3 regions of the Glutamicibacter sp. PAEs-4 genome follow, and region 3 is predicted to be linked to each of the others. Evidence: predicted binding sites of a transcription regulator. Region 3 holds the regulator's gene; each other region holds the start of a gene.

Region 1 (10,413 bases), 730 kb from region 3:
CAGTGGCTCTTCGATGTGCCAGGGGCCCACGAACCCGACCCGGACCTGCTACCCAAAAATGTCGGCGTGCATGTCGAAGGCGCGAATACCTACATGTGGCTGATTGAGAACGAAGGGTTCATCGAGAACCCGCAGAAATGGCAAGAATACTATCGGGGGATCACCACGTATGTTTTCACCTCGCGGGACCTGCCAATTCCCGAGGGCGCTGATGTCCGCCTAGTCAATGGCTCGGTCGAAGAATATTTGCCTGAAATCCGGGAGACGGCGGGGGAGAAGAACATTTGGGTCCTCGGCGGAGGCGAGCTGCTGGGACAGTTCCTGGACATCGACGCACTTGATTCCTTGGCGTTGACTGTTGCTCCAGCAGCGCTGCCTGCAGGCGCCGCCTTGCTACCGCGCAATATCGGCAGTGATCGGCTGGAACTGGCCGAAGCGCGGAAAGCCGGGCCGTTTGCCCGCCTCGTCTACCGAGTCCTCCCAACCACGTGAACAAGTTCTAGAGGACTCGACCGGCCACCGGAATCCCCGGGGCCGGTCGAGTTCCTGCCGTCCTAGCTGTTCGTTATTGGTTCCACGAGCGCAAGACCATGTGGCGTCCACGCCCAAGAAGCTTGAGCCCGTTCGCGCTGAAGAAGTCGGCACTGGACGGCGTGGCCGCGGCAAGCAGCTCCTGCGGCACTTCGTCGTCTGGTGGCGACAACGGATTGATCATGGAACGCGACAGGCCGTGCAGCAAGGCGGTGCCAATGCCATGGCGGCGATGTTCCTTGCCTACCGCCAAGGCATGCACCATCAGCTGCCCGTTCAGGCCCTGCTGCGCAAAGCCCCGGCCGACAATCTCTCCTTCGTCGGTGCGGGCCAAGGCATGCTCGACGCGACGCAGAGCAGGGTGACCGCTGGAAAGCTGGGTGCTGGTTTCGCGCCACAGGTTCGTCACGTTCAGTTCGGCGGCATCAGCACCCGTGGCCTCAGGGACGTTATTGCCCAAGCGGATCTTGCCGTTCCAGCGATCCATTGGAATGGCCAACGGGCCTGCATGCCAGGACACTTGGGCGTTGTCGGAGAATCCTGCTGCTTTCAACTCATCTGCGTGGGCTCCTGAGTTGACCCAGGCTTCCACGCGCCGGGCACCGAGCCGGTGGCCTTCGGCCAGCGCAGGTCGCAGGCCCGCCTGCTCCGGATGCTCAGGGAACAACAGGATCAGGCGCTTGCGGACCGGCTGCCAAGCCCAGGAGCATCCGTGGGTGGTAAAGATCTTGCCGCCGGTGGCTACTGCAAGTGCCTGATGCCAGTGGCTTAGCGCTTCCTGTGCGGAGGCAATAGTGGTCATTATTCTGCGTTCACCAATCCTCGACGGCGCAGCAACGGTTCAACCACTGCGGTGCGGCCGCGGAATAATTCGTAGGACTCAAGGGGATCGCGCGTATTGCCGCGCGACAGCAGTTCCTCGCGGAACCGATTACCATTTTCGCGCATTAAGCCCCCTTTTTCCTCGAACCACTGCACAGTGTCGGCATCGAGCACCTCACTCCAGATGTAGGAGTAGTAGCCAGCGGAGTACCCATTGGCGAAAATGTGCTGGAAATAACCGGTGCGGTAACGGGGCGGAATCATTTCGGTATCGAAGCCGGCTTGCTGAAGCACGTCTTGTTCAAACTGCAGAGGATCGGCGATAACTGTCCCGGCGTTGATGGTATGCCAGGCCCAGTCGAGCACGCTGGCGGCCAGGTACTCGGTGGTTGCGAAGCCCTGGCCCCACAGTGAAGCGGCACGGATCTTCTCGATCAGCGCATCACCCAGTGCTTCGCCGCTCTGGTGGTGGACGGCATAACCGGTGACAACATCCTCGTGGAGCATCCACATCTCGTTGACCTGCGATGGGAACTCCACGAAGTCGCGGGGGACCGAGGTGCCGGCAAGCGACGCGTACTTTCCGCTGGAGAACATGCCGTGCAGCGCATGGCCGAACTCGTGGAATAGCGTATTCGCCTCATCCATGGACAGCAGGATTGGATCACCAGGCGCAGGCGGGGTGATGTTCAAGGTGTTGGTGACGATCGGTCGTTCTTCCAGGAATGAAGCGGCATCGCGCAGGCTGGTCATCCACGCGCCGCCCTTCTTCGTGTCCCGGGCCAGATAGTCTCCGGTGTAGAGCGCCAAAGGCTTGCCATCGGCGTCGAAGACTTCGAAGACCCGAACGTCCGGGTGGTAGGCAGGCAGGTCAAACCGCTCGCTGAAGGTGATGCCGAACAGCTTGGTAGCCGTCGCGAAGACCCCATCGATGAGCACCCGGTCCAGCTCGAAGTAGTTGCGCAGTTCCTCGGAATCCACCGAATACTGATCACGCAAGACCTGATTGGAGAAATACTTCCAATCCCACGCGTTGATTTCAGCACCGGCAATCTTGCCCAGTACTTCAGCTTCTTTGCGCGCGTTTGCGGTGGCCGCTTGGGTCAGTTCTGCCAGGCGCTCTTCCACCGCCGCGGTGGAGGGAGCGGTGGCTTGGGCAAGCACGGTTTCAGCATGGTTGGCGAATCCGAGCAGCGCGGCGCGTTCGGCGCGAAGCTGAGCCATTTCGGCGGCAACGTGAATTGTCGCATTCTCCCCGGTGCCACGGCTAATTGATGCGTTGAACACCTTGCGGCGGGATTCACTTGAGGCCAGCGACTCCAGAACCGGTTGCTGAGTTGGCGAAACCAACGTCAGAAGGTAGCCCGACGCGTGGCCTGCTTGCTTCGCCGCCTGTGCTGCTGACTCGATGGCTGGACCAGACAGGCCGTCGAGTTCTGCAGCATTCTCGAAGTGCACCGCATGGGCGTTCTGATTCTTCAGCACGAGGTCAGCGAACTGCGTTGAAAGTTCGGCCAGCTTCGCGTTCAGTACCTTCAGGCGATCCTTTTCGGCTTCGCCCAAACCTGCACCGGCCAACTGGAAATTCTTCAACGTTTGATTCGCTAAGCGGGCGTCTTCACCCCGGAGTTCCGCGCAATCCAAGGCTTGTAAACGGGAATACAAGGTTTGGCTTAGGTAGATCTCATCTTCTTGTTCGGACCAGATCGATGAAATCTCAGACTGGATCGCCCGCAGATCTTCCGTGCCATGGGCAGAAATCACCGAGAAGTAGGTCATGAGCGCACGGCGCAGGGTCTGCCCGCTGGCTTCCAAAGCGAGGAAGGTGTTCTCGAAAGTCGGCTCCTGCGTATCGTCAATAATGCGCTGCAGCTCTTCGCGTTGCTCGGCTGCCCCGAGACGAACTGCCTCCACGTAATGCTCTGCAGTGAGCTGGTCGAAGGCTGGCCACTGATAGGGCCTGGTACTGGGAGTCAGAAGAGGGTTTTGCATAGGCCTAGGTTTTCATGGAAAAAGTGATTCAGCTTGCATTTACACCCCGCATATCAAGCTGGGCTAGGCTCGATGCATGCCCCAACGTGCTCCGTCCGTAATACTTCCGCTTGGATCAACGCTCATGGCCGCGTTGCTGATTGGCGGCTGCTCTGCAATCCCGAGCAGCAATCAAGAACCAGCAACCCCGCAGTCTTCCGTTCAGTCCTCATCGGATCCGGCTTCAAGTCCAACCACGGAGGATAGCTCTGCCGCACCGTCGAGTCCCGAAGAACTCTCGCTGATGGTCACTGGAGACGTCTTGCTGCATCCTCAGCTATTGGATGAAGCCGAGAAGGCAGCTGGCGCACAATCGGGCAATGGCGAGGACTACGATTTCAGCCCATTGCTGGCGGGCCTGGCTCCCTATGTCCAGGACGCAGATGTGGCGCTTTGCAATCTGGAGACACCAATTGGTATCCCTCCGTATTCCGGGTATCCGCGGTTCACCGTCCCGGAACAAATCCTCACCGATCTCGAAGCCATTGGCTACGACGGATGCACCACTGCCACCAATCACACGGTCGATGCCGGTACGGCCGGAGTCGAACGAACACTCGATGCGCTGGAGTCCGATGGGCTGTTTGCGACAGGCTCCTACCGCAATGAAAAGGACTCCGAAAAACCGTCCATCCTGGAAACAAACGGGGTGAAGCTCGGGGTAGTAACCAGCACCTATTCGCTTAACGGACTGCCGGAAGCAGCTCACTGGCAGGTCGATACCGGAGTGGATGCGCAGGAGCTGATTACCCGGGGCAAGGAAACACGCAAGGCCGGAGCGGACATCGTGGTGGCAGCCGTGCACGATGGAGCTGAATACACCACCGAGCCGACCGCCTCGCAAAGAAAACTCGGCCAGGCCCTGGCAGAATCTGGCGTCTTCGATTTCATCTACATGCACCACACCCACTCGGTCCTGCCCATTGAGAAGCACGACGGAACCTGGATCGTCTACGGTTTGGGAAACTCTGTGGCCAAGCATGCAACGCCGACCATTCTCAACCGCGAAGGCATCAGCGTGAAGGCAACATTCACCCAGGACGAACCTGGCGAATGGGAGGTCAGCAACTTGCGGTGGGTTCCGCACCAGTTGTCGAACGGGCCGGTAGCGTGGTGCCAAGTCTTCAACGCTGATGGATGCGTTCCGGAAGCTGATGGGCAAGCGTCCCTGAAGCGCAGTGAAGCCACCGTGAATGCCTATGGCGCCTTTGAGGATGGACTGCAGGCGTGGACGCTGGACTGAGCTAGCTAGCGTCTGTGCCACGCTTCCCATGCACCGTTTGGAGGCAGAATCGCTTGCGCCTTGGCCAGCTGGGCCGGCGATATGTCATCGAGGCCGCCGGATTGCTCACTGAATCCCGTCTCCTTGGCAACGAAACGATGCACGAGGCGGCCAGCGCCGATATCCAAGGACTCGCGAAACGCGCCGGACACGGCTGCCCCCACCTGGGCTTCCAGTTCCTCGATCATCTCGGGAACGTGTTCATCGCAGGCGTCGCAACCGCAGGTCGGGAAAACCGCGTGGTAAAGCGCACCGAGCTCCAGATGCACCCCGGGAAAGGTCGTAAGGATCATGCCCAATGGAGCGCAGCGCGAATTCAGCGGAAGGATCCGGACAGAACTCACCACGGTGTCCGGCGGAATCCGCAGTTCGGCGGCCAGTCCGGGATCATCGAAGCAGCGCACCTCGAATTGCTCCTGCATCCAGCTCAGCAACGCCCGGGCTACTTGCTGCACGGGAGCAAAACGTTCCGGATGTTCGGTCACCGAATAGCTTTCACTATCCGGCTCCCTATACCAACGCTCGCCATAGGGGATTGGGGTGTCGAGCTCGTCGAGGTACTCCGCGAATTTAATGTCTGGCCGCTTATAGCCCCTGAGCATGCTCGGTTCCTCCTGTTGCGTCAAACCATGGCAGAAAGGGCTTAATGCCCGAATTCATCTGAATCCGTGAAGGGGCCGACTCCGGTATCCATGGCATCGATGGTGGCCATGTCCTCCGGGCTGAGCTGGAAGCCGAAAATGTCCAGGTTCTCACTTTGCCGGCGCGGATCGGCCGATTTCGGTGCCGCGGCTCGTCCGGACTGGACATGCCAGCGCAGGGTCACCTGGGCGGTGCTCTTCCCATGCGCTCGGGCAATCCGTGCCAGGGCGGGATCCGAAAGGAACCCGGACTTCTTGCGTCCCAAGGGGGAATAGGCCTCGGTGCGCACCCCATGTTCGGTATTGAATGCTTGCCAATCGACGCTTTGCCGCTCAGGGTCCACCTGGATCTGGTTCAGTGCCGGCACGAGCCCGGCATCGAGGACCTTCTGCAACTGGTAAGGCTTGAAATTCGAGACGCCGGCGGCCCGGATCTTGCCCTCGGCAACGAGCTTGTCCAGCTCAATGAAGGCTTCCACGTAGGTGTTCTGCTGCGGGTTTGGCCAATGGATCAGGAACAGGTCCACATAGTCGAGGCCAAGGCGGGACAGGGAGTTGTCCAACGCCTGACGTACGCCCTGGGCCGAATGCCACATCTTGTTGAACTTGGTAGTGACGAACAATGCATCGCGGTCAAGCCCGCTTAGCGCCAAGGCCTGGCCTACGGCATCCTCGTTCTCATAGTTCTCCGCCGTGTCCACGCGGCGGTAACCCGTATCCAGGGCCGAACGGACCGCGGCAACCACCTCCTGGCCGCGCAGGGGCCACGTGCCCAAGCCAATGGAAGGCATGCTCACGCCACCGGCAAGTTCGAGGGAAGAAATATCAGCAGTCATGTTCCCGAACCTACCAAGCTTCACGGGCTGCCGGGAGATTGCACCGAAGAATCCGCGACACACCGGGAAACAAAACCGGCGCACGGGGTCCATGGGTTTAACGTTGTTTCGGCGCATTTCCGTGTTGCCAGCCACCGAACACCATGAAGGTTACAACCATGCCGAAAATAGGCGTCCTCGCTCTCCAAGGGGACTTCCGTGAACATCTTGCTTCTCTGGAGCGGCTTGGGCAACCTGCTCAGATGGTGCGCACTGTCGAGGATTTGGCGCAGGTCGACGCGCTGGTGCTTCCCGGTGGCGAGTCCTCGGTGATCGACCGGCTCTCCCGCAACTACGGGCTGGCCGATCCCATCAAGGAACGCATCGCCGACGGCATGCCGGTCTACGGCTCCTGCGCTGGAATGATCATGCTCGCCGATCGCATTGAGAATCCTGCAATCGCGCGGGATGGCGCGGTGCAGCAAAGCTTCGGAGGCATCGACATGACGGTGAAGCGCAATGCCTTCGGGCGCCAGGTCGACTCGTTCGAGCACCAGCTGGACTTCAACGGTCACACTCTCGAAGCGGTGTTCATCCGCGCCCCGGAAGCCGTGCAAATCGGCCCGGACGTCGAGGTGATCAGCACCGTTCAAGCCGGGCCGAATGACGGACAGGGTAGAATTGTTGCAGTACGCCAGGGAAAATTGTTGGCAACCAGCTTTCACCCGGAAGTCACCGGCAGCACAGCTATCCATCAATTTTTCATCAATCTCACGCGAGGAGACGCTTAAAGCATGTCAGGCCACTCCAAATGGGCAACTACCAAGCACAAGAAGGCTGCGATCGACGCCAAGCGCGCCAAGGCCTTCGCGAAATTCATCAAGGGCATTGAAGTTGCCGCCCGCGCCGGCGGAGCCGACATGGCCGGCAACCCGGCACTGGAACTTGCTGTCAGCAAGGCCAAGAAGAACTCCGTGCCGATCAACAATATCGACCGCGCAATCAAGCGTGGCGCTGGCCTGACCGGTGAGGTCGTCGACTACACCGAGATCATCTACGAAGCACGCGGCCCGCAGGGCTCGGCGCTGCTGATCGAGTGCCTGACCGACAACAAGAACCGCGCAGCCTCCGAGGTCCGCGTGGGCATCACCCGCAATGGCGGCACCGTCGCCGACCCGGGATCGGTGGCCTACCTGTTCAACCGCCAGGGCGTAGTGCGCCTGCCCAAGGGCGAGCTGACCGAAGATGACCTGCTGATGATCGTGCTGGATGCCGGTGCCGACGAGATCCTGGACGAGGACGAGAACTTCGCCATCGTGTGCGATCCTTCGGACCTGCGCGCGGTCGCAGCGGCGCTGGACGAGAACGATATCGCCTACGAATCCGACGAAATGGAATTCCTGCCGTCGATGAAGGTGGAACTGGATGTCGACGGAGCACGCAAGTTCCTGAAGCTCTACGACGCGCTGGAAGAACTGGACGACGTCCAAGGCATCTACACCAACGCCGACCTGTCCGATGAGGTTCGCGCCGCATTGGACGAAGAGCAGTAGGGCTTGGCCTTACGTGTTGTCGGCGTCGACCCCGGCCTGACGCGTTGCGGTCTTGCCGTGGTCGACGTCGCTGCAAACAGGCAAGTTTCACTGGTGGACGTCACCGTCGCCGGCACCCCGCCGGGCACCCCGCTCGACGCCCGGCTCTTGACGATCGCTAACGCGATCGAGGCGTGGCTGGACCAGCACCGGCCCGACGTGCTCGCCCTGGAACGCGTGTTCGCTTCGGCGAACGTCTCCACGGTGATCGGCACCGCCCAGGTCACCGGCGTGGTAATCACCGCCGCGGCACGACGCGGCATCCCCGTCGCGCTGCATACGCCGACCGAGGTGAAGGCGGCGGTGACCGGTTCCGGCCAGGCGACCAAGGCGGCGATCGGCAAGATGATTGCCAAGATCTGCCGGCTTGATGAACCGCCCAAGCCTGCCGACGCCGCTGACGCGGTGGCCCTGGCGATCACCCACGGCTGGCGCGGAGCGGCCACCGGCTCGAACGCCTCGGCCTCTGCGGTGCATGCCGGCGGGTCCTCGCAGCTGACAGGTGCTCAGCAGGCATGGATCGCCGCCGAAGCGTCAGCCAAGCGCCGAGCGGTGCGCCGCTAGCCGGCGGCCGGGAAATGACCTCGACCCACCGGGAAACACGGCGGATCGATATTCGTAGGTATCTTCGATAAACTGGGTTCGATCGAACATACATCCCAAGGAGTGGCATGATCAGCTCATTGACCGGCACCGTGCAGGCGGTTGCACTGAACACCGCGGTAATCGACGTTAACGGCTTCGGAATGCTGGTCAACGCCACCCCCGGAACGCTGTCCGGCCTGCATCAAGGGCGCGAGGCGACGGTCTTCACCTCCATGGTGGTGCGCGAGGATTCCATGACCCTCTTCGGCTTCGCCACCGCGGAGGAGCGGGATGTCTTCGAGGTCCTGATCTCCGTATCGGGCATCGGGCCGCGCACCGGCCTGGCCATCCTGGCCGTGCATTCTCCCGAAGAAGTGCGCATCGCGGCGAACACGAAGGACACCGCCGCATTCACCAAGGTGTCCGGCATCGGCCCCAAGGGCGCCAGCCGCATCGTGCTGGAACTGAACGGCAAGCTGGTCCCGACCGGCGCGCCAGTGGCGCCGGTGCCCGGCGGAGGTACCGCCAGCGTCTGGGAACCGCAGGTGATCGAGGCGCTGACCGGGCTGGGCTGGAGCGAAAAGGATGCAACCAGCACCCTGAAATCGCTGTCCAAGGCCGATCCGGATGTTGTGGCCACCGGCAACGTCGCTGAAATCCTGCGTGCCGCGCTGCGCAGCATGTCCAGCGGAACCCGCGTCTAAGCGGTCTGCGAGAGGATCGACTTTTCATGAATGACTCCACCGGGCTCACGAGCGCCGGCAGCGAACCCGAAGAACGGGTTATCGAAGCTGCCCTGCGCCCGCGGAATCTCGACGACTTCGTCGGCCAATCCCGGGTGCGCCAGCAGCTCTCGCTGGTGCTCGAAGCGGCCAAGATCCGCGAACGCACCGCGGACCATGTACTGCTCTCGGGCCCGCCCGGGCTGGGCAAGACCACCTTGTCGATGATTATCGCCGCCGAGATGAACGCGCCATTGCGCATCTCTTCCGGCCCGGCCATCCAGCACGCCGGCGACCTGGCCGCGATCCTCTCCTCACTGACCGAGGGCGAGGTGCTGTTCCTCGATGAAATCCACCGCATGTCCCGGCCCGCCGAGGAAATGCTCTACATGGCAATGGAAGACTTCCGCGTAGACATCGTCGTCGGCAAGGGAGCCGGCGCTACCGCGATTCCCCTGGAGCTGCCGCCCTTCACGCTCGTCGGGGCCACCACGCGCGCGGGCCTGCTGCCCGGACCGCTGCGCGACCGCTTCGGCTTCACCGGGCACCTGGAGTTCTACGCGGTCAAGGAACTCGAGCTGGTACTGCGCCGTTCGGCAATGATGCTGGATCTGAGCGTCACCTCAGCTGCATTCACCGAGATCGCCGGGCGCTCCCGCGGCACCCCGCGTATCGCCAACCGCCTGCTGCGCCGCGTGCGGGACTGGGCCCTGGTGCACAAGCTCGAAGAGATCGATGCCAAGGCTGCGGCTGCCGCCCTGGACATGTACGAGGTCGATGCGCGTGGACTGGATCGCCTGGACCGCGGTGTGCTGGAAGCATTGTGCACGAAATTCGGCGGGGGACCGGTGGGCCTGTCGACCCTGGCTATCGCCGTGGGCGAAGAAACCGAAACCGTCGAAACCGTCGCCGAGCCATACCTGGTGCGCGAAGGATTGATGGGCCGGACTCCGCGAGGGCGTATCGCCATGCCCGGAGCCTGGGAGCATCTGGGATTAACCATGCCCAAGGATGCCATCTTCGCCAGTGCGCAAAGCTATGAAAACGATGAGGATTAGGCAAGCATTACTTCACTGCCCGCGTAAATGGCCTGCCGGTTCACCGTGACCCATTAGACTAAAGACGCCCGACCTGTGCCCACTTCAGGGTAAGGTGGGGCGTCTTTGCTGTTTCGCGCCAGAAAATGGCGCAGCGGCATCCCAGAACTCCAGACCAAATCGCAACGAATCGTTAGCAGGTAAATACGTGAATCCTCTCGTAATCGCACAGGCCGCTGGTGGCGGCTTCAACCCTTCGCTGATCCTGATGGTCGCCCTGTTTGCAGTGCTGATCTTCATGATGTTCCGTGGCCGCAAGAAGCAGGCCGCCCAGCAGGAGAAGCTGAAGAACAAC
Region 2 (10,413 bases), 1.3 Mb from region 3:
ACCGGTCCTGCGTAGACGCCTCGGGTGCGGGCCATCACCGCCTTGGGCGCCAGCGGCCGGCTCGATTTCTCGATCGGCGTCCGGCGATAACGCCAAGTGACCAGACGCTCGCCCAGGACCACCAGCAGCACCAGGATCACCGCGGCGGCAACGGAGAAAACCAGGATCGACAAATCGGGCAGTTCGGAGCTGTAGAAGGTTGTCCAGAGCCTTCCGATGTGGACCTCGATCGGGTTCCACATGCCCACCGGGCGTTCGGCGATGCTCAGCGCCCACACCAGCAGCGAGGCCGCGAGAACCACGATCATGATCACACCGATGCCCACCAAACGGCTGAAATGTTTCTGCACGCACGCACCCCATTTACGTCAAGAATTCCTTGTCGACCCCGAGGTTAGCCCAAGGAAGCCACTTGGAAAACTAGCATGCAGGAAATTCCCGGGCACAGTATTTATGCTGAACCTCACCTCCACCCAAAGCATCGCTGTGGCTCGCTGACCTGGCTGGCGGCGGGCGGCTACAGTTCAAGCCGTTTCGTCGCGTCCTCGCGCAACTGGTTCTTGCGGATCTTCCCGGTGACGGTGGTCGGGAAATCCTGCAGCACCTGCACATAGGCGGGGATCTTGTAATGCGCCAGATGCCCGGTGCAATACTCGCGGATCGCCGCCGCATCCAGCGGCTCGCGTCCTGCCTTCATGCGGATGCAGGCACAGATCGCCTCGCCGTACTTCTGATCGGGCACCCCGATCACCTGCACATCCTCGATATCCGGGTGCTTGTAGAGGAATTCCTCGATTTCCGCCGGGTAGATGTTCTCCCCGCCGCGGATCACCATGTCCTTGATGCGCCCGACGATGGTGCAGTAGCCGTCCTCGCGCATCACCGCCAGGTCCCCGGTGTGCATCCATCCCTCCTCGTCGATGGCCGCGCGGGTCTTCTGCTCGTCGTTCCAGTAGCCGAGCATCACCGAATAGCCGCGGGTGCAGTATTCGCCGGTTTCCCCGCGTTCCAGGGTTTCGCCGCTGGCCGGATCCACCACCTTGATCTCCACATGCGGGTGCACCCGGCCGATGGTGGAGGTGCGGCGCTCGAGATCGTCATCGCTGCGGGTCTGGCAGGATACCGGGCTGGTCTCGGTCATGCCGTAGGCGATGGACACCCCGTCCATGCCCATCTCGTCGATGCAGCGGCGCATCACCTTGATGGGGCAGATGGACCCGGCCATGATGCCGGTGCGCAGCGAGGAGAGGTCGTGGTCCTTGAAGCTGGGATGGTTCTGCATCGCGATGAACATCGTCGGCACCCCGTACAACCCGGTGCACTTTTCCTCGGCCACCACCCGCAACGTAGTTTCGGCATCGAAGCCCGGGGCCGGAATGACGATCGTGGTGCCCCGGCTGGTGCAGCCCAGGTTGCCCATGACCATGCCGAAGCAGTGGTAGAACGGGACCGGGATGCACAGCCGGTCGTGCTCGTCCAGGTCGATCATTCCGGTCACCTGGTAGCCGTTGTTCAGGATGTTGCGGTGGCTGAGCACCGCGCCCTTCGGGTAGCCGGTGGTGCCCGAGGTGTACTGGATGTTGATCGGGTCCTCCGGCTTGGTGGCAGCCAGGCACCGGGACAGTTCCTCGTCGCTGATGCGCTCGCCTTCGGCCAGCAGTTGCTCGAAGTCCGCGGTGTCCACGTAGATAACGCGTTCAAGTTCAGGGGTGTCGGCGCGCGTCGCGTCCACCATCGCACGGTAGTTGCTGGTCTTGAATTCGGAGACCGCCAGCAGCAGGCGCACCCCCGAATGGTTGACCGCGTAGGCGTACTCATGGGTGCGGTAGGCAGGATTGACATTGACCAGGATGACGCCGATTTTCGCGGTGGCGTACTGCGCGAAAACCCATTCGGCGCAGTTCGGCGCCCAGATGCCCACCCGGTCCCCCGCCTGCAGGCCGGCGGCCAGCAGGCCCTTGGCCAGGCGGTTGATCTGAGCGTCCAGCTCGCTCCAGCTCCAACGCCGCCCCGTGGAAGCTTCGACCAGTGCCTCTGCCGGGCCGAAGCGGGCCGCCGTGCGTTCGAAGTTGGCTCCGATCGTCTCTTCGATCAGCTGCGGCTCGCTCTCGCCCTGGGCATAAGCCTTCATCTGCGTACCCCTTCATGGATCGCCTCGTCGGAATCTTCGCGGGCACAAAACCTGTGCCCAGCGTCACATTCACACCCTAGCCGCACCCTTTCCCGCTGCCAAGCACCGGCGCGACCTGCACTTTCAAGCCTGAACCTGCGCCCTGAGATCGCAGGACAGCTCGGTGAGGTACGGCAGGTTTTTCAGTCCCTGCAGTTGCATTGATACCCTGCTCCGCCAGCAGGAGCGCATACTCGTGCCAGGAACGGCGTTCGCCCAGGTCTTCAATTCGCCCTCGTTGGGCAACAAAGCGCCCTCTAGATGCCCGAGCAGCTCTTGCTCGCTGAGCTGTCCGGCTCCGTTGAGGCTGATAGCGCATCCCCGGTCCCAGCGGATCGATACCCGGGTGCCATCGTCGAACTCGGCGAACTCGTCGACTTCAACGCCAACCTAGTCTCGGCTACCGGTCGACGACCAAGCGCCCCTAGGCGTGCACCTGGCGCCGACCGCGACAAGAACACCGGTGCCCCCGTTCCGCTTTACCCATGTTGCTGTCCGCGGCGCGATGCCGGCAGGACCATAAGACATCGCTTCCATATCCCTCCCTGCCAGTACGGCAAATCCATTCATACTTGTAGACTCTCAATCGACCCAGAATAAGTATTTCACCCTCTTGGATCGCCGCGTTAGAGTTGCCTGCAAGCGTCTTCTGCGCATTCGACGCGCGGTCCGACGATCGGAGCACCATGGACACGAGACTACTTCGCTACTTTGTCGCTGTCGCCGAAGAACGCCATTTCGGCCGCGCGGCGGCGCGCCTGCATATCGCGCAGCCCCCGCTCTCCCAGCAGATCAAGCAGCTTGAGGAGACGTTGAATACCCAGTTGCTGATCCGCACCACCCGCAAGGTGGAATCGACCAACGCCGGCGAGCTGCTGCTGAGCCGCGGGCGCATCCTGCTCGCAGAGCTCGACCAGCTTTCCCGCGATGTGCGCACGGTGGGCGAAGGCGCGCTGGGCGTACTGCGCCTGGGCTCCACCGGCAGCGCCACCTCGCGCATCATGCCCAAGCTCATCGAGGCCAGCTCGGAGCAGATGCCCGGCCTCCAATTGAATGTCCAGGGCGAAATGCTCACCCCGCAGATGGTCGAAGGGCTCGTCGAGGGGCGCCTGGACCTGGCGATCCTGCGCCCGCCGGTGCGCGGCACCGAGGTCGACTACATGCTGCTGGACCGCGACCATCTGGCCGTGGCCCTGCCGATGGACCACCCGCTGAGCGCCCACGAAGAACTGGACCTGGAGCAGCTGGCTGGCGAGAAGTTCATCTGCTATCCGCCGTCCTCCGCGGTGAACAACATCATCATGGATTCCTGCCGCCGCGTGGGCTTCGCCCCGCAGATCGCCCAGGTGGCCAGCGAGACTTCCACGCTGCTCACCTTCGTCGCAGCAGGCTTGGGCATCGGGCTGCTGCCCACCACCCATTACCTGCCGCACAGCTCCCGGATCACTTTCCGGCCGCTGCGCAACGCACCGTCCGTCGACCTTGCCATCGCTTGGAAAGCCGGCAACGAGTCCGCGCTGGTGCGCAACTTCCTGGAACTTTGCACATTGCTCAACCCCCTAGAAAGGCTGGACCCCGATGCGAATCCAGCGGATTGAAACAATCCCCTATGCCATCCCCTACAACCACCCGCTGCGCTTTGCCAGCGGAGAGGTGCACACCGCCGACCATGTGCTTGTCCGCGTGCACACCGACGAAGGCGTGATCGGCACCGCCGACGCCCCGCCGCGCCCGTACACCTACGGCGAGACGCAGAAGTCCATCGTCGCGATCGTGCAGGATATTTTTGCCCCGCAGCTGATCGGCCTGGACATCATGGACCGCGCGAAGATCCGCCAGGTGCTGGATCGGACCATCCACAACCAGGTCGCCAAGGGGGCACTGGATATCGCCGTCTGGGATGCCATCGGCCAGGCGCTGGGCACCCCGGTGCACAAGCTGCTCGGCGGCTTCACCGACTCGATGCGGGTGAGCCACATGCTCGGCTTCAAGCCGGCCCAGGAGCTGCTCGACGAGGCGCTGCGCTTCGGCGAGCAGTACGGCATCACCACCTTCAAGCTCAAGGTCGGCCGCCGCCCGCTCGCCCTGGACATCGAGGCCTGCCGGGTGCTGCGCGAAGGCCTGGGCCAGGACGTGGAAATCTACCTGGACGCCAACCGCGGCTGGACTGCGAACGAGGCCATGGAGGTGCTGCGCCAGACCGAGGGCCTGGGCCTGAGCCTGCTCGAGGAGCCGTGCGACGCCAAGGAGGCGATGAGCCGCCGCCGGCTGGTCGAGCACTCCCCGATCCCGGTCGTCGCCGACGAGTCCGCGCCCACCGCGGGCGACGCCTCGCGCGAGCTGCTCTCCGGCGGCGCCAACGCGATCTGCATCAAGACCGCCCGCTCGGGCTTCACCGAAGCCACCGAGATCCTCGGCCTGTGCACCGGACTGGGCGTGGATGTCACCATGGGCAACCAGATCGACACCCAGGTCGGCTCGCTGGCCACCGTCACCTTCGGCGCGGCCTTCGAGGCCACCAGCCGCCGCGCCGGCGAGCTGTCGAACTTCCTGGACATGTCAGATGACCTGCTCGCCGAGCCGCTGCAGATCATCGACGGCCGCATTTCGGTGCGCAGCGTGCCCGGCGTGGGCGCCGCCATCGACGAATACAAGCTGGCGCGCTACCGCCAGGACCACGCACTTTCCACCTCGAACTAAAGGAATTCCCCATGTTGTTCCTCGCCCGTATGGACGTTGCATTCCCGGACCACCTCACCGCCGAACAGGTCGCCGATTTCCAGGCCCGCGAGAAGGAGTACTCCGCGAGCCTGCAGCGCAGCGGAAAGATGCAGGGCATCTGGCGCGTAGTCGGCGAGTACGCGAACCACTCGCTGTACAACGTCGAGTCCAATGACGAGTTGCACGAAATCCTCAGCGGCTTCCCGATGTACCCGTACATGAAGATCAAGGTCACCGCGCTGGCCAAGCACCCGAATTCGCTGGCCTAGGAAGGTTTCCAGCCAGCGGGTTCTCTCCGTGCGCCAGCCCACATGCATTGATATCCAAGAACTCTCAATCACCGTCAAATAAGTATTTCACTGGGCATAGACACTGCACTACATTGAATATCAATCACCGCAGATGATGGGGGTCACACCATGGGCCCGCATACGTCACACCACACAATTTAGGGGAGTCACCATGACCACCGAAACTCCAGATCAGGCAACTGCAGCCAAGTCCGGCAACGCCGCCACCGACAGCTTCCGCAATTCCGGCAAGCTCGGCAGCATCGAAACCTCCACCGAGCGCGTGAACTTGCTGGCCAGCAAGCTGATCAAGGCCGCGAACGACATCGTGCTCGAGGAACGCGTCACCTACGACGAATTCAACGCGCTGAAGGCCTGGCTGATCAAGGTTGGCGACGACGGCGAATGGCCATTGTTCCTGGACGTATGGCTGGAGCACTCGGTGGAAGAGGTCGCTACCGACCACCGCGAAGGCAACAAGGGCTCGATCGAGGGCCCGTACTACGTGCCTGATGCTCCGACCCAGAACTCCCCGGCCACCATCTCGATGCGCGAGGACGAGAAGGGCACCAACCTGCTCTTCCAGGGCCAGGTCCGCTCCACCGATGGCTCGGCGCTGAAGAACGCCAAGATCGAGCTGTGGCACGCCGACGAAGAGGGCTTCTACTCGCAGTTCGCACCGGGCATCCCGGAGTGGAACCTGCGCGGCACCTTCATCGCTGACGAGGAGGGCAACTTCCAGATCAACACCATGCAGCCGGCTCCGTACCAGATTCCGACCGACGGTGCCTGCGGCCAGCTGATCGCCGCTGCCGGTTGGCACGCTTGGCGCCCAGCCCACCTGCACCTGAAGGTTTCGGCACCGGGCCACGAGTTGCTCACCGCCCAGCTGTACTTCCCGGGCGACGCGCACAACGATGATGACATCGCCACCGCGGTGAAGCCGGAACTGATGCTCGACGTGCAGCCAGCCGAATCCGGCAACGGCAAGCAGGTCACCTACGACTTCGTGCTCGACCCAGTCAAGTAAGTCTTAGCGCAGCTAAGCAAGCGAAGGCCTCGGCAGGAATATTCCTGCCGAGGCCTTCCTTGCGCTTGAGGGCGGCTTCGGGCCTTTGCGCTGCCGCAATCAGCCAGCCGCCTTCTTCACCAGCTCGCGGATCTTGTCCTCCGTTGCGGCATCCAGCGAGGTGATGGTCCAGGCAACCGGATGCATGTGCGCGCCGTCCTCGTAGGCGGGATTCACCACTTCGCCAAAGCCGAAGGCAACGAAGTCCTTGTCAGGCTTGATGTAGCAGACGTCCTTGCCGTCCCGGACATAAAACGGAAGGCCCCAGCGGACGATCGGCTCCAGCGAGGGCGCGCTTTGCACGATGATGGCATGAAGCCGCTCGGCAATCTCGCGATAAGGTGCTGGAGCCGCGCTGAGCTTGGCCAGGACAGCGGCGTCGCCCTTCTTGGTGAAGATCATTACTAGTCCCCTTATAGACGATTGGCGCTGCATGGCAGCGTTTGGTGATGTCGCTTGCGCGATCGCTGCGCTTTCCCGATCGGCACATAATGCACTTTACCGATTCGGGGCCTCTGCTTCACGGTCTTCTGCAATGCAATACCGGCATCCGACGCACGAGCTGCTAGTGATGCCAAGTATTTCGCTTGCACGGTGTTAGGCTACCGGCATGCGCAAGCTTCTAGCCACCTCCGGTGCCGCCATCATCGTGGCCTACGCGGTTTACGGCGCACTGCTCATGAACAATTGGGCAGTGGTCGCAGCCAGTAGAATCCCCCTGGATGAGACCATCGTGCAGATGGCCGCCATGGACCAGGATTACGATTCGCTCGGAGGTTGGGTCTTCGCAGCAATCGGAATTGCCCTCGCCATCTCCTGGCTCGTTTCCGTCATCGCGTCCGGTCGCAAGCTGCCCGCTTGGGCCGCTATTGGGACATGGAGCCTGATCGTTGCTCTCGGCGCACCGGCCTATTTCTTCGCATCCTTCGCCAACATGAACTCCGTGGGCGATACCTTTGCCGATTGGAACGCCGGCGCCGCTGCTGATCTGGAAGAGCCCCTGTACATCGCCAGCATCCTCGCCTTGGCCTTGCTGGCTGCCATGGGAATCCTTGGCCTCCGCGCGGCTTTGACTCGCCCGCCACGCCCTCTGGCTCAAGCAAGCAGATAAAACCACAGCCACTGCCCCATTCCCGGTACTGGGGATTTTTCACCAGAATCCCCATGGATAGCTTGTCGCAGAAACTTTCGAGATGTTATCCACAATTCGAAAATAACCAGAACACATAGTCGATGTACCGCGGGAAAGTAAATCATGACTACTCCCGCATATTTAGAAGATAACGACGGTGAACACCGCCTGCCACTGCGACCACCGGGCACCCGCACAGAGTCGCACAAGACCTCCCCGTTCGATGCTCAGCGCGAGCACCAGATGTTCTTCGGTCCCCTCAAGAAAATTGCCAATGAGCTCTATGATGCCGGCCCGGTCAACGGCCCCGGCGACGCAATGGAACGCTTGCAGAAGATCCAGCGCCTCCTGAGCAGCGTCGAAGCTGTCATCTGCGTCTTGCTGGCGGATTCGGTCGAACAGGTCAGCGAATCATTCAGCGATTTCATAGCCACGGAAAATACCCACACGGCAGAGGAAGAAGCTGAAGCCCGAAAGAGCGCCGCATACTACGGCGTGGACCGTGGAAGCGAACAGACCATCAACTCCAACCTCATCGCCGAGGCGGCTGTCGCGTTGAGGGAAAGCCCGCGCAAAGTCAGCAAGCGGATGTTCCACGCCAAAGGATTGCGCCATGTCTGCAAAGCCACGCTCCTCGCGCTGGCCGCCGGCGAGATCACTGCCAAGGCCGCCCACGACATCGTCAAGTACTCCCAAGACCTCGGCCCTGGGCAAGTCTCGCTCATGGAACAAACCCTTCTGCCTCTGGCAAGGACCGCCAGCGACGAGACCGTCTACCAGCGCGCCCGCCGCCTTCATGACCGGCTGAACCCCGACTCTGCCGAGAACCGGCAGAAGAACGCAATGGCCGCCCGCAACGTCAAGGTCTGGAATGACGAGGATGGCATGGCCACCTTGCAGTTGCATCACCGCGCTGATGTCATCCACTCAATCCGCAATTCGATCATGCAGGTGGCCGCCCAGAGCACTGATCCCAAAGATCCGCGCACCAAAACCCAGCTTGAGGCCGACGCCCTTGCAGACGTATATCTGAATGGATGGCCCGGAATGGAGGGCATGCAGCTGAAGCCACGGGTATCCATCACGATACCGGCCGTGGAAATGCTCGCGAATCCCACTCGCGCCCTTGCCGATCTGGAAGGCTACGGACCCATCCCAATCGGGATAGCGTTGGAACTCGCGGCAGACGCTCCATCATTCCAGCGCGTGCTGACCGACCCATGGACGGGCGCTGCAATTGACGTGGAACCCAAGAAATACCGGCCTTCGCAGGGGTTGCGCGATTTCCTGCGTCACCGCGACCAGCATTGCGGTTTCCCGGGTTGCCGACGCCCAGCCGACCGATCAGAAATAGACCACATTGAAGCGTTTGGGCAAGGCGGCCACACGACCCGGCAAAACACCCATCTCTTGTGCAAGCAGCATCAGATGTTCAAGCACGCCCTAGGGTGGAAGGTCTTCGCCTGCCCTGATGGCTCCAAGACGTGGGTGTCTCCGCACGGGCTGCGGTCAATCACGATCCCTGAGAGCGTAGCCAACGTGGCGAACTTTGATCATGTCAACGATCATTGCCCGCAGCGAACATCGGACGACGCAGCTCACAAGGTGCATTTGACCCCCGAAGTGCGGCGCGTGCTGGGCCTTGGCCAAGATGAAGACCTGCCCGGCACTGGGACCGGCTAGCACCGGTCGCCCGCTGTGAATTTTGAGTGACAAATTTTTTCAGTCACTAGAACCGCCACACCACCCATAACCCCACAGGAGCAACCGCGATGATTCGCGTTGCTCAGCTGGCTGCCGCCTGCATCAAGTCCCGTCTTCCTCCCATTCAAGCGATACGACTTGAATGAAAAAATTTTCAGTCACTGCACGCAGGACGAGCCGCACTGCGGATGGCTCGGCTGTCGTTCGTGAATGAAAATTTTTATCAGTCAAGAAGCACTATTCTTCTTGGCCAAAGCGTGCCAAAGCAGCAAGCTCTGTACGGTTGGAGACCGACAGCTTCGTGTAGATCTTGGTCAGGTGGTACTGCACTGTTTTGGTACCGATATACAGTTCTTCAGCTACACGTCGGTTGCTTGCGCCTTCGCACACCAGCTTGGCCACGGCTTGTTCCTGAGCGGTCAGCGTCGACCAGTCGGCGCTTTCCTTGCGCAGCATCCCGGTACCGCTTGCCTGAAGCTCACGCGTGCAACGGTCAATGTACACGGTTGCATCGCAGTGCGTGAAAAGCGCCAGCGCGCGAGTCAGCGGAGCCACGCATTCGGCCCGCTTGCCGGCGCGGCGCAGGCATTGCCCGTAGTAGAAATCAATTTTCGCCCGGTGGTAAACCGAACCGACGCCCTCCAAACGGCGGATGGCATCTTCAAAAACAAGGCGGGCGCCGTCGATATCGCCGCGAGCTGCCAGCAAGGCGCCTTGCACGCTCAAGAAGCGGGCAGCCCCGGTTTGGTGGCCTGAAGCGACAGCGCTCTCCAGCAACGGCTGAATGAAAGCTTCTGCCTCCTCAAGGCGTTCGCAACGTATGAGCGCCAAGGCATATGTATCTTGCCAGGTCCAGAAGCCCGGCTGGTCTATGCCCTGGGTGCGGTCCAGCCGAAGCAGGGGCTCCAGCGTACGCACGACTTCTTCATGGTTTGCCTGCGCCCGGGCGATCTCGGCCCGCGCCATCCGGTAAGGCATTTCCATGATGGCATAGCTGCCGGTACGAGCCCATGACTTGCGAAGGTGCAGATCAGCCTGCTCCCAATTGCCGCGCAACGCGTGGATCTGCGCCGCGGTCAGTTGGATCAGCGGACGCAGGACCTGGATTTCAGAACGTTCCTGCAGGGCTTGCGCGGATCGAACCGTCTCCAGTGCTTGGTCCCAGTCGCCCATGAGGAACTCAGCGCGAGCCGACCAGGCCTTGGCCCACAACGAGATGCGCAGCGATCCATCGCTGAAGTCCGTGGAGCTGGCCGCAGAAAGCTCGTGCCGGGCAAGCTCCACGCGATCGGTCGCGAGGTAGACCCAGCCCAGCGACATTTCCGCA
Region 3 (10,413 bases):
GGAGAACGCGCTGTTCGCTACCCTGGACCCAACCGTCCGCCAGTCGGCGACCGAGGACGGGTTGACCTACACGCTGGCCGATACCGTCGGCTTCGTATCCAACCTCCCGACCCAGCTGGTGGAAGCCTTCCGATCCACGCTGGAGGAAATCGCCGATTCGGATCTCATCCTGCACGTCGTTGACGGGTCCCACCCTGATCCCGAAGGGCAGATCCAGGCCGTGCGCACCGTGCTCGGCGAAGTCGACGCGTTGAACATTCCAGAGATCATCGTGGTCAACAAGGCCGATGTGGCTGACCCGTTCGTCGTCGAACGCATCCGCAACCGGGAATCCAACACCGTGGTCGTCTCCGCGCACACCGGTGAAGGCATCCAGGAGCTGCTCGAAAAGATCAGCTCATCGATTCCACGCCCCGGCATCCAGCTTGAGGTGCTCATTCCCTACAACCGCGGGGATTTGATCGCCAAGCTGCACCAGAGCGAATCAGAGATCTTGGAAAGCGAACACCTGGAGGAGGGCACCCGGATGATCGTCAAGGTGCGCGATTCCCTAGCTGCAGAGTTGGAGACCTTCAACCTTCATGGATAAGCAAGAGCAGGCCCTGGGGCTCCTGGAGGCCGCGGTCACTTCCATGGGCGGTGCCATGCGCACCGGCCAACAGGAAATGGTCAAGCATGTGGTCAGCGCGCTGGAAGATGAAAAGCACTTGCTGGTGCAGGCAGGCACCGGCACCGGCAAGTCGATGGGCTACCTGATTCCGGCATTGGCCCACGCGCAGACCAGCGCCAAGCCGGTGATCGTCTCCACCGCGACCTTGGCGCTGCAATCGCAGATTGTCGGCCGTGACGTGCCGCGGTTGCTCGAATCGCTCAAGGGCAAGCTCTCGCGCCCGATGGATGTGGCCCTGCTCAAGGGACGCTCGAACTACCTGTGCCAGTACAAGCTCGGCGGCGGGTACCCGGATGACGAAGGCACGCTTTTCTCGATGGATGAGCCGGCAGCTCCTGCCGGCACCACCTATTCGCCGTTGGCCAGCGAGGTCATGAAGCTGCGCGAATGGGCTGAAGAGACTGAGACCGGTGACCGCGATGAGCTGGTGCCCGGGGTCAGCGACAAGGCGTGGAAGCAGGTCTCGGTCTCGGCCATGGAGTGCTTGGGGTCGCAGAAGTGCCCGATGGCTGATGAATGCTTCTCGGAGATGGCTCGTGCCCGTGCCGCGGAAGCGGACGTGGTCATTACCAACCACGCCCTGCTGGCGGTATCGGCCTTCGAGGGGCTTTCGGTCCTCCCGGACTTCGAAGTCGCAATCATCGATGAGGCCCACGAACTGCAAGACCGCGTGACCAGCTCGGTGTCCGGGGCGCTCTCCGCACGCATGGTGCTCACCGCGGCTGGCGGTGCCAAACGCCATTGCGGCGTCAACGTGGATGAGATGGTCAAGGCGGCGAACCGCCTGGAGAAGTCGTTGACCGGTGTGCCCACGGGGCTGCTGGAACATGGCCTGCGCGAAGACATGGGCATCGCCCTGAACGACATCGTGGAACAGGCCCGGCTGGCGTTGGCGCTGTCCAAGCCCGAAGCCAATGCACCGGCTGACGGCGGACGACAGACCGCCCGCTCCCAGCTGCAGGCGGTGATGGACGATGCGATTCGCATGCTCGAATCCGAAGAGCGCCGCGAGGTGCTGTACACCACCCGTCCGCGGGAGTTTGTCGAAGGCCGGGGCTACGTCGAAGCTGACGAGACCCAGCCAGCCACGTTGAACGTTGCCCCGTTGTCCGTTGCTGGCAAGCTGCGCGAAGGGCTGTTCGACGGGCGCACGGTCGTCTTGACCAGCGCTACCTTGGCTATCGGCTCGCAGTTCGATTCGGTCGCAGGCTCCCTGGGTCTGATGGGCGCAGGGGCTCCGTCCTGGACCGGCGTGGACGTCGGCAGTCCCTTCGATTACCCGAAGCAGGGCATCCTGTACGTAGCCAAGCATCTGCCCAAGCCGGGCCGCCAACTGGCCGCCGAGACGCTGGATGAGATCGAGGATCTCATCAAGGCCTCCGGCGGCGGTGCACTGGCTCTGTTCACTTCGAAACGCTCCGCCGAAGAAGCGGCAAGCATCTTGCGCGAACGCCTGGACGTGGAGATCCTGTGCCAGGGCGAGGGCAGCATGAAGTCGCTGGTCGAGCAGTTCAGCAGCGAACGCGACACCTGCCTGTTCGGAACCATGACCCTGTGGCAGGGCGTGGACGTGCCAGGAGATTCCTGCCGGCTGGTCATCATCGACAAGATCCCGTTCCCGCGCCCGGACGATCCGATCTCCAAAGCCCGTTCCGAGGACGTGGCCAAGCATGGCGGCAACGGCTTCATGCAGGTGGCCGCCACCCATGCGGCGATTCGCCTGGCACAGGGCGCTGGACGCCTGATCCGTTCGGTCGGGGACAAGGGCGTGGTGGCGATCCTCGATTCGCGCATGGCCACTGCACGGTACGGCAGCTTCTTGAAAGCGACGCTGCCGCCGATGTGGCCGACTGTCGACAAGAAGGTCATCACCGGAGTTCTCCAGCGCTTGAACCCGGACGGGAAATAGCCGCAGCCAGAGCATGAACTTGAGCTGTCCTCGGACTTGGGGCAGCTCAAGTTCTTTAAGCACTATCAGCAGGATGGTTGGAGATGCACTAAGGTCTGTGACAAGAACTGATGCCGCGTGAACCGGAAGGCACCATGGAGTCCATGCAGGAATTGGCACACCAAGCCGCCATCGACACCCACCAGCGTTTCGGACGGCGCCTCTTGCGGCTGCCCGGAACCTGGATTGGGCAGAGCTACAGCAGGGCGCACCGGTTGCGCGACGGAAGCTTGCTCAGCGATCTCAATGGCTGCGCGCACCCGTTGTCGGAGTGGAACTATTGGTGGCAGGCGCATTATCTGGATGCCATCATTGATGACGGCTACTCCTATCTGGCCGCAGGCGACGCGGAATCGGCGCGTGCCGAGCTGGCCCGGGCCAATCATCTGTTGCGTGGCATTCGAATTCGCAACTTCGGGATGCTGCCCAACTACTTCTTCGACGATATGGCGTGGCTTGCCTTGGCCAGCGGCCGTCTGGCGCAGTTCACGCTGGCCGTGACGGGAGAAGGAAACCACGCTGCTCAGACTGCAATGCGGGTGCTGGGAGAACAGCTTCAAGCTGGCATGGACGAGGTGCTGGGCGGCGGCCTGTACTGGTCGAAAAAACGGGATTTCAAGAATACGCCGGCCAATGCGCCGGCGGCCCTGTTCTTCGGCCGAACCGGCCAGGAGGACACCGCACGGCAGGTCCTCCAATGGCTGGAGAAGAACCTGTTCAGCGCCGAGCGTGGGCTGTATCTGGACGGGGTGCGGTTGACCAGCCAGGGGCACACGATGGAGCCAGCGGTCTATACCTATAACCAGGGCACGGTGCTAGGCGCGTTGCTTGAGCTTGGCGAGCCGGCCGATCTGGCTCACGCCCAGGTGCTGATCGATGCGACCACGCACTCGCTGTCTTCCGCGGCCCGAGTACTCGCGTTCAACCGCGGGGGAGACGGGAACCTTTTTGCCGGAATCCTGTGCCGGTATCTGGCCCTCGCCGCGAAAGATCACCGCTTGGAAGCACCAAGCAGGGAGCAGGCCAGGCAACTGGTCACGGCAACTGCAGGCCATCTGATCGACCAGGAACCGCGCCGGCTCTCGGCGGCAGTCCAGCGCTGGATGATCTTCGCCGCGGCCGCCCAGATCGAGCTCGAGGCCGGCGAGTAGCTGATTAAACGAAAATTGCGCTGGTGCCAAGCACCAGCGCAATATCCACACGAAATCTAGAGTGAGCGCATGACCGAGACGACCCGTCCCATGATCTTTGCTGCATCACCCAAAATCGGTTCGTAGCGCGAGTTCTGCGGAAGCAGCCAAGTATGCCCATCACGCTGCCGGAAGGTCTTGACGGTCGCTTCCTCGTCCAGCAGGGCTGCGACGATGTCGCCGTTGTCTGCCGTCTGCTGTCGGCGGACAACTACCCAGTCGCCATCGCAAATCGCGGCGTCAACCATTGAATCGCCGGACACCTTGAGCATGAACAGTTCCCCGTGGCCCACGAGCTGACGAGGCAACGAGAAAACATCTTCGACGGACTGTTCTGCCAGGATCGGACCGCCAGCAGCAATACGGCCAACCAGCGGAACCATGGTGGTGTCAGCAGAAGTGCTCAGCTCAATGATCTTGGCGTCTTCGCTGGCAGCCGGCTCGACCGGCTCCGAGACCTCGGCCTTTTCTGCATCGTCGGACAATTGCAGCGGCAGCAGGATTTCCATCGCGCGCGGACGGCGTGGGTCTCGACGGATATAGCCGAGCTTTTCCAACTGGCTCAACTGGTGGGTCACGCTCGAAAGACTCTTGAGTCCGACAGCGTCGCCAATCTCACGCATCGATGGCGGATAACCGTTCTTGCCGATAGACCGCTGGATCGTCTCAAGGATCTTCTTTTGGCGAATCGTCAGCGAACGTGCATTCGATCGGGGAGTGCGTTGTGATGCTGACATGAGATTTTGCCTTCCCTAGCAATCATTCGAAAGTTTGCGTGTCCAAACTGTCGGAGCTAGATGGTGAGATGTTTTCATTGCTCGTCTACTTCGAAATCTTAGTAGATAAGCGAGCTTCTTTCAAAGATTTGTTCGAAAACTTCTGGACAAGTTCCGCAAATCTCTGTTAGAACAGATATACGAGGTTCGAACAAGTTTTCGAATCCGTTCTTTCGAATAAAAATTCGCATCACTTGAATTTCTTGAGGAGACAACGTCATGGCTACCGTCGCACTTGACTCAGATCAAACCCAAGCGCCGCTGAAAATCCGCATCAACCGCCGCGGTTGGGCTGTGCTGGTGGGGATGCCCGTTTTCGCACTCACGATCGCTGCTGCTTTCTTCTTCTCCATGTTCGCCTCTGACGCGCATGCCGCGGCAGAAGATCCTACTGGGGTTGGAACCATCGATGTGACCGTGATCCCCGGGGATACGCTTTGGAGTTTGGCTCGCGACTATGCCACCGGTTACGACGTGACTTCCGCAGTTGGCCACATCGCGGAGCTCAACGCCTTGGACGGCAGCGAAATCCAGGTTGGAGATACCTTGTCGATTCCGGTCATTGCCGGCTAGCTTCCCCCGCTGTCCAGTGTTTGTTACCTGCAGCCGTAGCGGATTCACTGGCGGGCTCGCTGCGCACGTAGACTTGATGCGTGAATGACCGCAGTGAACTTTTGAGTCAGCTGCCCTTGCGTGAGAATCTCCGCGGGCTATCCCCTTATGGCGCACCGCAAATTGACGTGCCGATCCAGTTGAACGTCAACGAGAACACCCATCCGTTGCCACCGGTAGTTGTAGACGCCATTGCCCAGGAAGTGGCCAAGGCAGCGGCAACTCTGAATCGCTATCCCGACCGCGAGTTCACCGAGCTTCGTGAACTTCTTGCCGCTTACCTCGGCCACTCGCTCACCAAGGAGAACATCTGGGCCGCGAACGGTTCGAATGAAATCCTGCAGCAGATCCTGCAAGCCTTCGGTGGTCCAGGCCGTACCGTGATGAGCTTCGGCCCCACCTACTCCATGTACCCGCTGTTGGCCAGTGGTACTGATACCACCTATATCGCCGGTGAACGCGCCGAGGATTTCACCCTGTCCGCCGAATCTGCAGCCGCGCAGGTCCGCGAGCACAAGCCGAATATCGTGTTCCTGTGCTCGCCGAACAACCCCACCGGCACCGCCCTTGGCCTTGATGTCATCACGGCCGTGTACGAAGCCATGAGCGAGCACAACGGCATGGTGATCGTTGACGAGGCGTACGCCGAATTCTCCTTGGCCAGCACCAAGTCCGCACTGAGCCTGCTTGAAGGCCGCCAGCGATTGATCGTCTCGCGCACCATGTCCAAGGCATTCGGCCTGGCCGGCGCACGCGTCGGCTACCTGGCCGCCGCGCCAGAAGTCACCGATGCCATCCGCTTGGTGCGGCTGCCATACCACCTGTCGGCCGTGACCCAGGCAACGGCGATCGCTGCCTTGAAGAACATCGAGTTGCTGCTGGCGCAGGTCGAAGACATCAAGTCCCAACGTGACCGCATCGTCGCGCGCTTGAAGGAACTGGGCCTGAAGCCATCGGTCTCCGACTCCAACTTCGTCTTCTTCGGTGGCGTCGAAGACCCCCACGCTATTTGGGAAGGCCTGTTGGAAGCCGGCATCATCATCCGCGACAATGGAATTCCGGGGACCTTGCGTGTTACGGCCGGAACCGAATCAGAAACCACAGCCTTCTTGGAACGACTTGCCGAACTGCTCGGCTCGCAGAAGTAATCAAAGACAAGCGAAGGAAGACATGTCTGCCGAATTGATTGGCGCACGTCGCGCCCGCATGGAACGCGTGACCAGCGAATCGTCCGTATTCGTTGAATTGGATCTCGATGGAACCGGCGTCTCGGAGATCAGCACCTCGGTGCCGTTCTATGACCACATGCTGACTGCGCTCTCCAAGCATTCGCTCATCGACCTCACCGTGCGTGCTACCGGCGATACCCACATCGATGTCCACCACACCGTTGAGGACACCGCGATCACCATCGGCGAAGTGCTGCGCGTGGCGCTGGGCAACAAGGCAGGCATCCGCCGCTTCGGCACCTCCTACGCTCCGCTGGACGAGGCGCTGTCCCGCTCGGTCGTCGATGTCTCGGGCCGGCCATACCTCGTGCACTCCGGCGAGCCTGCTGGCCAGGAATACCACTTGATCGGCGGGCACTTCACCGGCTCGATGACCCGCCACGTCTTCGAAGCCATCACCTTCCACGCACAGATCTGCGCGCACATCGAGGTGCTCTCGGGCCGCGACCCGCACCACATTGTCGAAGCGCAATTCAAGTCCTTCGCCCGCGCCTTGCGCGAAGCCGTAGAGCGCGATGAGCGCATGGGCGACAAGATCCCATCCACGAAGGGTGCCCTGTAAGTGGAGAAGAAAACAGTAGTTGTCCTGGACTACGGTTCAGGCAACGTCCGTTCCGCCGTGCGCGCCTTGGAAGCCGCCGGCGCCGAGGTGGAACTGACCGCAGACCCGAAGAAGATCGTGGCTGCCGACGGACTGGTAGTCCCGGGAGTCGGCGCCTACGCCTCGGTCATGGAGCAGTTGACCGCAACCGGTTCCCTGCGCTGGATCGGCCGCCGCATCGCCGGTGGCCTGCCGGTCTTGGGGATCTGCGTCGGCCACCAGGTCTTCTTTGAAGAAGGCGTGGAGCACGGGGTGAAAACCGAAGGCATCGGCGAATGGCCGGGCAAGGTTGAACGCCTCCAGTCGGATGTCATTCCGCACATGGGCTGGAACACGGTGCGCCCACCGGAAGGATCCAAGCTTTTCGCAGGCATCGAGGACGAGCGATTCTACTTCGTGCACTCCTACGCTGTGCAGAAGTGGGAATTCGACGTCACCCAGCCGGCGATGACCCCGCCGCAGGTGACCTGGTCGACGCACGGGACGCCATTCGTGGCCGCCGTCGAAAACGGCCCGCTCTCGGCAGTCCAGTTCCACCCGGAGAAGTCCGGCGACGCTGGCGCACAGCTGCTGCGCAACTGGTTGGGGACACTCTAGGCATGTGGAGCCTCATCTTGGGTGTTATCGGGGCCTTCCTGATCGGCGGGGCCATTTCGCTGAAGAACCAGAAGGCCCATATTTCATGGATCATCGCGCTCTGGGTGCTTGCAGGCATGAGCCTGATCGCAGCCTGGGCCCTGACCTACTAACCACTTTTTACTTCTTCACTAAGGACATCATGAGCGAGCAACCAATCCTCGAACTCCTGCCTGCGGTAGATATCGCCGGCGGCCAGGCAGTGCGCCTGGTCCAGGGCGAAGCCGGTTCCGAGACCGGATACGGCGACCCGCTGGAAGCTGCGCTTTCCTGGCAGAACGCCGGGGCCGAATGGCTGCACCTGGTCGACCTGGACGCAGCCTTCGACCGCGGAAGCAATGTCGAGATCGTCCAGCGCATTGCCAAGGAACTGAACATCAAGGTCGAGCTCTCCGGCGGCATCCGCGACGACGCCTCCCTGGAACGTGCACTGGAATTCGGCGCTACCCGCGTCAACCTCGGTACCGCCGCACTGGAAAACCCGGAATGGACGAAGCAGGCCATCGCCCGCCACGGCGACAAGATCGCCGTGGGCATGGACGTGCGCGGAACCACCTTGTCCGGCCACGGCTGGACCAAGGACGGCGGCGACCTATGGGACGTCCTAGCTCGCTTGGAAGACGCCGGATGCGCCCGCTATGTTGTCACCGACGTGACCAAGGACGGCACGCTGCGCGGTCCAAACGTTGAACTGCTGCGCGAAATCGCTGCCAAGACCAGCAAGCCGATTGTCGCCTCGGGCGGCATCTCCTCGCTCGAAGACCTCCGCGTCTTGCGTGAGCTGGTTCCTGAAGGCATCGAAGGCGCCATCATGGGCAAGGCGCTGTACTCAGGCCAGTTCACCTTGCAAGAAGCGCTCGATGTGGCAGGCCGCCGCTAGGCACCAAGCACCATCCGCGAAAGGCGATTCAGAAGCTCCCTGCTTCTGAATCGCCTTTCCATTTGTGAAGCCAGATTCCTGCAATACCTTCTCCTGGCAGCGATGGCGCACAGCCGGCAGGGGATGAAATCTGAAATGCCCCGCTCGGGGTGTCCAAGCTCATGAATGCAGTTTTGGAACTTCCTGCCAACAACCTCGAAACCACCGATAGCATGGAGCTATGAGCACCGAGCAACCTGAATCTGCACCCAAACGCCATCTGCCGGGACATATTGTCGCTGCGCTGGCGCAGGCAGGTTCAAAAACCGACTCTGCCGGCCAGGATTGGGAAGGCCGCGACCTGAGCGGCGAAGGCAACCCCCTGCATAACTTCGACAAGGACGACGGCAAGGCCGACGCCAATGTCGTTGCCGCCTTGGCAGCCTTGCGAGCCGGCACCGCGGGGGAGGGCGAAGTGCATCAATCCTTGTCACAGGCGCGCGTTTTCGTTGCGGTGGTCGCCCAGCTCGGTGAAGAAGCGATGACTGAACACGGCTTCGCCTCCGATAAGGAAGCCGATATGGCGCTGGTGAAGATCAAGGCTCCGGATGGCCGCATGGCCCTGCCGATCTTCACCACAGTTGAACGGCTTCAGACGTGGCACAAGGAAGCTCGGCCGGTGGCGGTCTACGCCCCGCGGGCGGCCCTCTCGGCAGTCAGCGAGGAATGCCAGCTGCTGGTCCTTGATCCCGGAAGCGATTTCACCTTCGTGCTTCGACGACCCGGGGTCTGGAACCTGGCTAAGCAGATCGAGTGGATTCCGAGTTATCAGAATCAGCAGATCGCCAACCTGGTGCAGGATGCAACCGAAGGCTTCAGCCAGTTGCAGACCGTCAAGGTTGCCCCGGGCAGGGGAGTCGGCTCCCGCAGCAAGGACGGGCAAATTGTCCTTGGCGGAGGTTCCGGACCGGAACTTAACCTGCAGTTCGTCTTTGCTCCTGGAACGAGCGAGAACGACGCACGCGAGGCAACTCGCGCAATCCACGGGCGTTTGTCCCAGAACACCGAATTCGCTGAAGCAGTGGATTCCCTCGAACTCAGTTTGCACAGCGCGCCGAGCTAGACCGGCGGGCTCCTTTTGACCAGATAAGGAACTTTCCGGGCATGAAAAGCTATTGGCAGATCCTGCGCCAGCCGCAGATCTCACTGTTGTTGCTGATTGGCATGATTGCCCGCCTGCCGCACTCTGCCTTGAGCATGCTGCTGCTCCTGCATCTGGTGAACAACCTCGACCAATCCTGGGTTTCAGCGGGCCTGGTCACGGCAGTCATGACCCTGGGCATCGCCATCGGCGCCCCCTGGCGCGGAGCCCGCGTGGATGTCTGGGGACTGCGCCGCGCGATGATCCCCTCGGTGATCGTCGAAACCCTCGTCTGGTGCACGGTGCCCCATGTTCCGCTGGTTTGGGTCTACCCCTTGGCCTTCATCGGCGGGCTCTTCGCACTGCCGGTCTTCTCCGTGGTGCGTACCGCCCTGGGCATCATGACCACCGGTGAGCAGCGCCGTACCGCCTTCGCCCTGGACGCAACCGCCACCGAACTGGTGTTCATCGTCGGCCCTGCCAGTGCCGGCATTGTCGCCACCCAGGTCAGCAGCGTCATCGGCTTGAGCGTAATTGGCGTAACCTCGACGGTGGCCGGTTTGGCGCTGATGATCCTGAATCCGCCAACACGCAGCGACGACCCCAAGGCGATTGCTTCGCGGGCCAACGTGCACGAAGAACGCCTGGGCGCGGAAGCTAGCTTCATTGCCGCCGCACCGATGGGCGTGCCCGAAGTCGAAGGCGAGCTGATTGCCGCCGGCATGAAATCCGCCCGTGCCCGGATCAAGCA

Evidence for each region. Region 3 encodes LexA, which represses DNA repair genes until DNA is damaged. Its sites were predicted from a motif close to TCGAACANNTGTTCGA; they were not measured.
Region 1: the regulator LexA is predicted to act here: its motif matches at 8,361-8,376, upstream of ruvA (Holliday junction branch migration protein RuvA).
Region 2: the regulator LexA is predicted to act here: its motif matches at 7,469-7,484, upstream of ACR9WD_RS15830 (DUF222 domain-containing protein).

Annotation. Positions count from the first base shown of each region.
Region 1 is NZ_CP195017.1:1,856,023-1,866,435, reverse strand. Features, by position in the region: gene ACR9WD_RS08795 (dihydrofolate reductase family protein) at 1-492, shown strand, start outside; gene ACR9WD_RS08790 (GNAT family N-acetyltransferase) at 566-1,333, opposite strand; gene ACR9WD_RS08785 (M3 family metallopeptidase) at 1,333-3,345, opposite strand; gene ACR9WD_RS08780 (CapA family protein) at 3,629-4,627, shown strand; gene ACR9WD_RS08775 (DUF6226 family protein) at 4,633-5,268, opposite strand; gene ACR9WD_RS08770 (aldo/keto reductase) at 5,310-6,143, opposite strand; gene pdxT (pyridoxal 5'-phosphate synthase glutaminase subunit PdxT) at 6,302-6,913, shown strand; gene ACR9WD_RS08760 (YebC/PmpR family DNA-binding transcriptional regulator) at 6,917-7,675, shown strand; gene ruvC (crossover junction endodeoxyribonuclease RuvC) at 7,679-8,278, shown strand; gene ruvA (Holliday junction branch migration protein RuvA) at 8,386-9,003, shown strand; gene ruvB (Holliday junction branch migration DNA helicase RuvB) at 9,030-10,079, shown strand; gene yajC (preprotein translocase subunit YajC) at 10,267-10,413, shown strand, end outside.
Region 2 is NZ_CP195017.1:3,350,134-3,360,546, forward strand. Features, by position in the region: gene ACR9WD_RS15790 (glycosyltransferase family 2 protein) at 1-350, opposite strand, end outside; gene ACR9WD_RS15795 (AMP-binding protein) at 518-2,131, opposite strand; gene ACR9WD_RS15800 (LysR substrate-binding domain-containing protein) at 2,857-3,768, shown strand; gene ACR9WD_RS15805 (enolase C-terminal domain-like protein) at 3,749-4,870, shown strand; gene catC (muconolactone Delta-isomerase) at 4,882-5,160, shown strand; gene catA (catechol 1,2-dioxygenase) at 5,354-6,211, shown strand; gene ACR9WD_RS15820 (DUF1801 domain-containing protein) at 6,311-6,652, opposite strand; gene ACR9WD_RS15825 (hypothetical protein) at 6,861-7,361, shown strand; gene ACR9WD_RS15830 (DUF222 domain-containing protein) at 7,710-9,065, shown strand; gene ACR9WD_RS15835 (LuxR C-terminal-related transcriptional regulator) at 9,324-10,413, opposite strand, start outside.
Region 3 is NZ_CP195017.1:1,129,262-1,139,674, forward strand. Features, by position in the region: gene hflX (GTPase HflX) at 1-589, shown strand, start outside; gene ACR9WD_RS05315 (ATP-dependent DNA helicase) at 582-2,579, shown strand; gene ACR9WD_RS05320 (glycoside hydrolase family 76 protein) at 2,690-3,769, shown strand; gene lexA (transcriptional repressor LexA) at 3,826-4,545, opposite strand; gene ACR9WD_RS05330 (LysM peptidoglycan-binding domain-containing protein) at 4,804-5,157, shown strand; gene ACR9WD_RS05335 (histidinol-phosphate transaminase) at 5,238-6,344, shown strand; gene hisB (imidazoleglycerol-phosphate dehydratase HisB) at 6,367-6,987, shown strand; gene hisH (imidazole glycerol phosphate synthase subunit HisH) at 6,988-7,623, shown strand; gene ACR9WD_RS05350 (hypothetical protein) at 7,641-7,775, shown strand; gene priA (bifunctional 1-(5-phosphoribosyl)-5-((5-phosphoribosylamino)methylideneamino)imidazole-4-carboxamide isomerase/phosphoribosylanthranilate isomerase PriA) at 7,805-8,542, shown strand; gene ACR9WD_RS05360 (SseB family protein) at 8,763-9,644, shown strand; gene ACR9WD_RS05365 (MFS transporter) at 9,686-10,413, shown strand, end outside.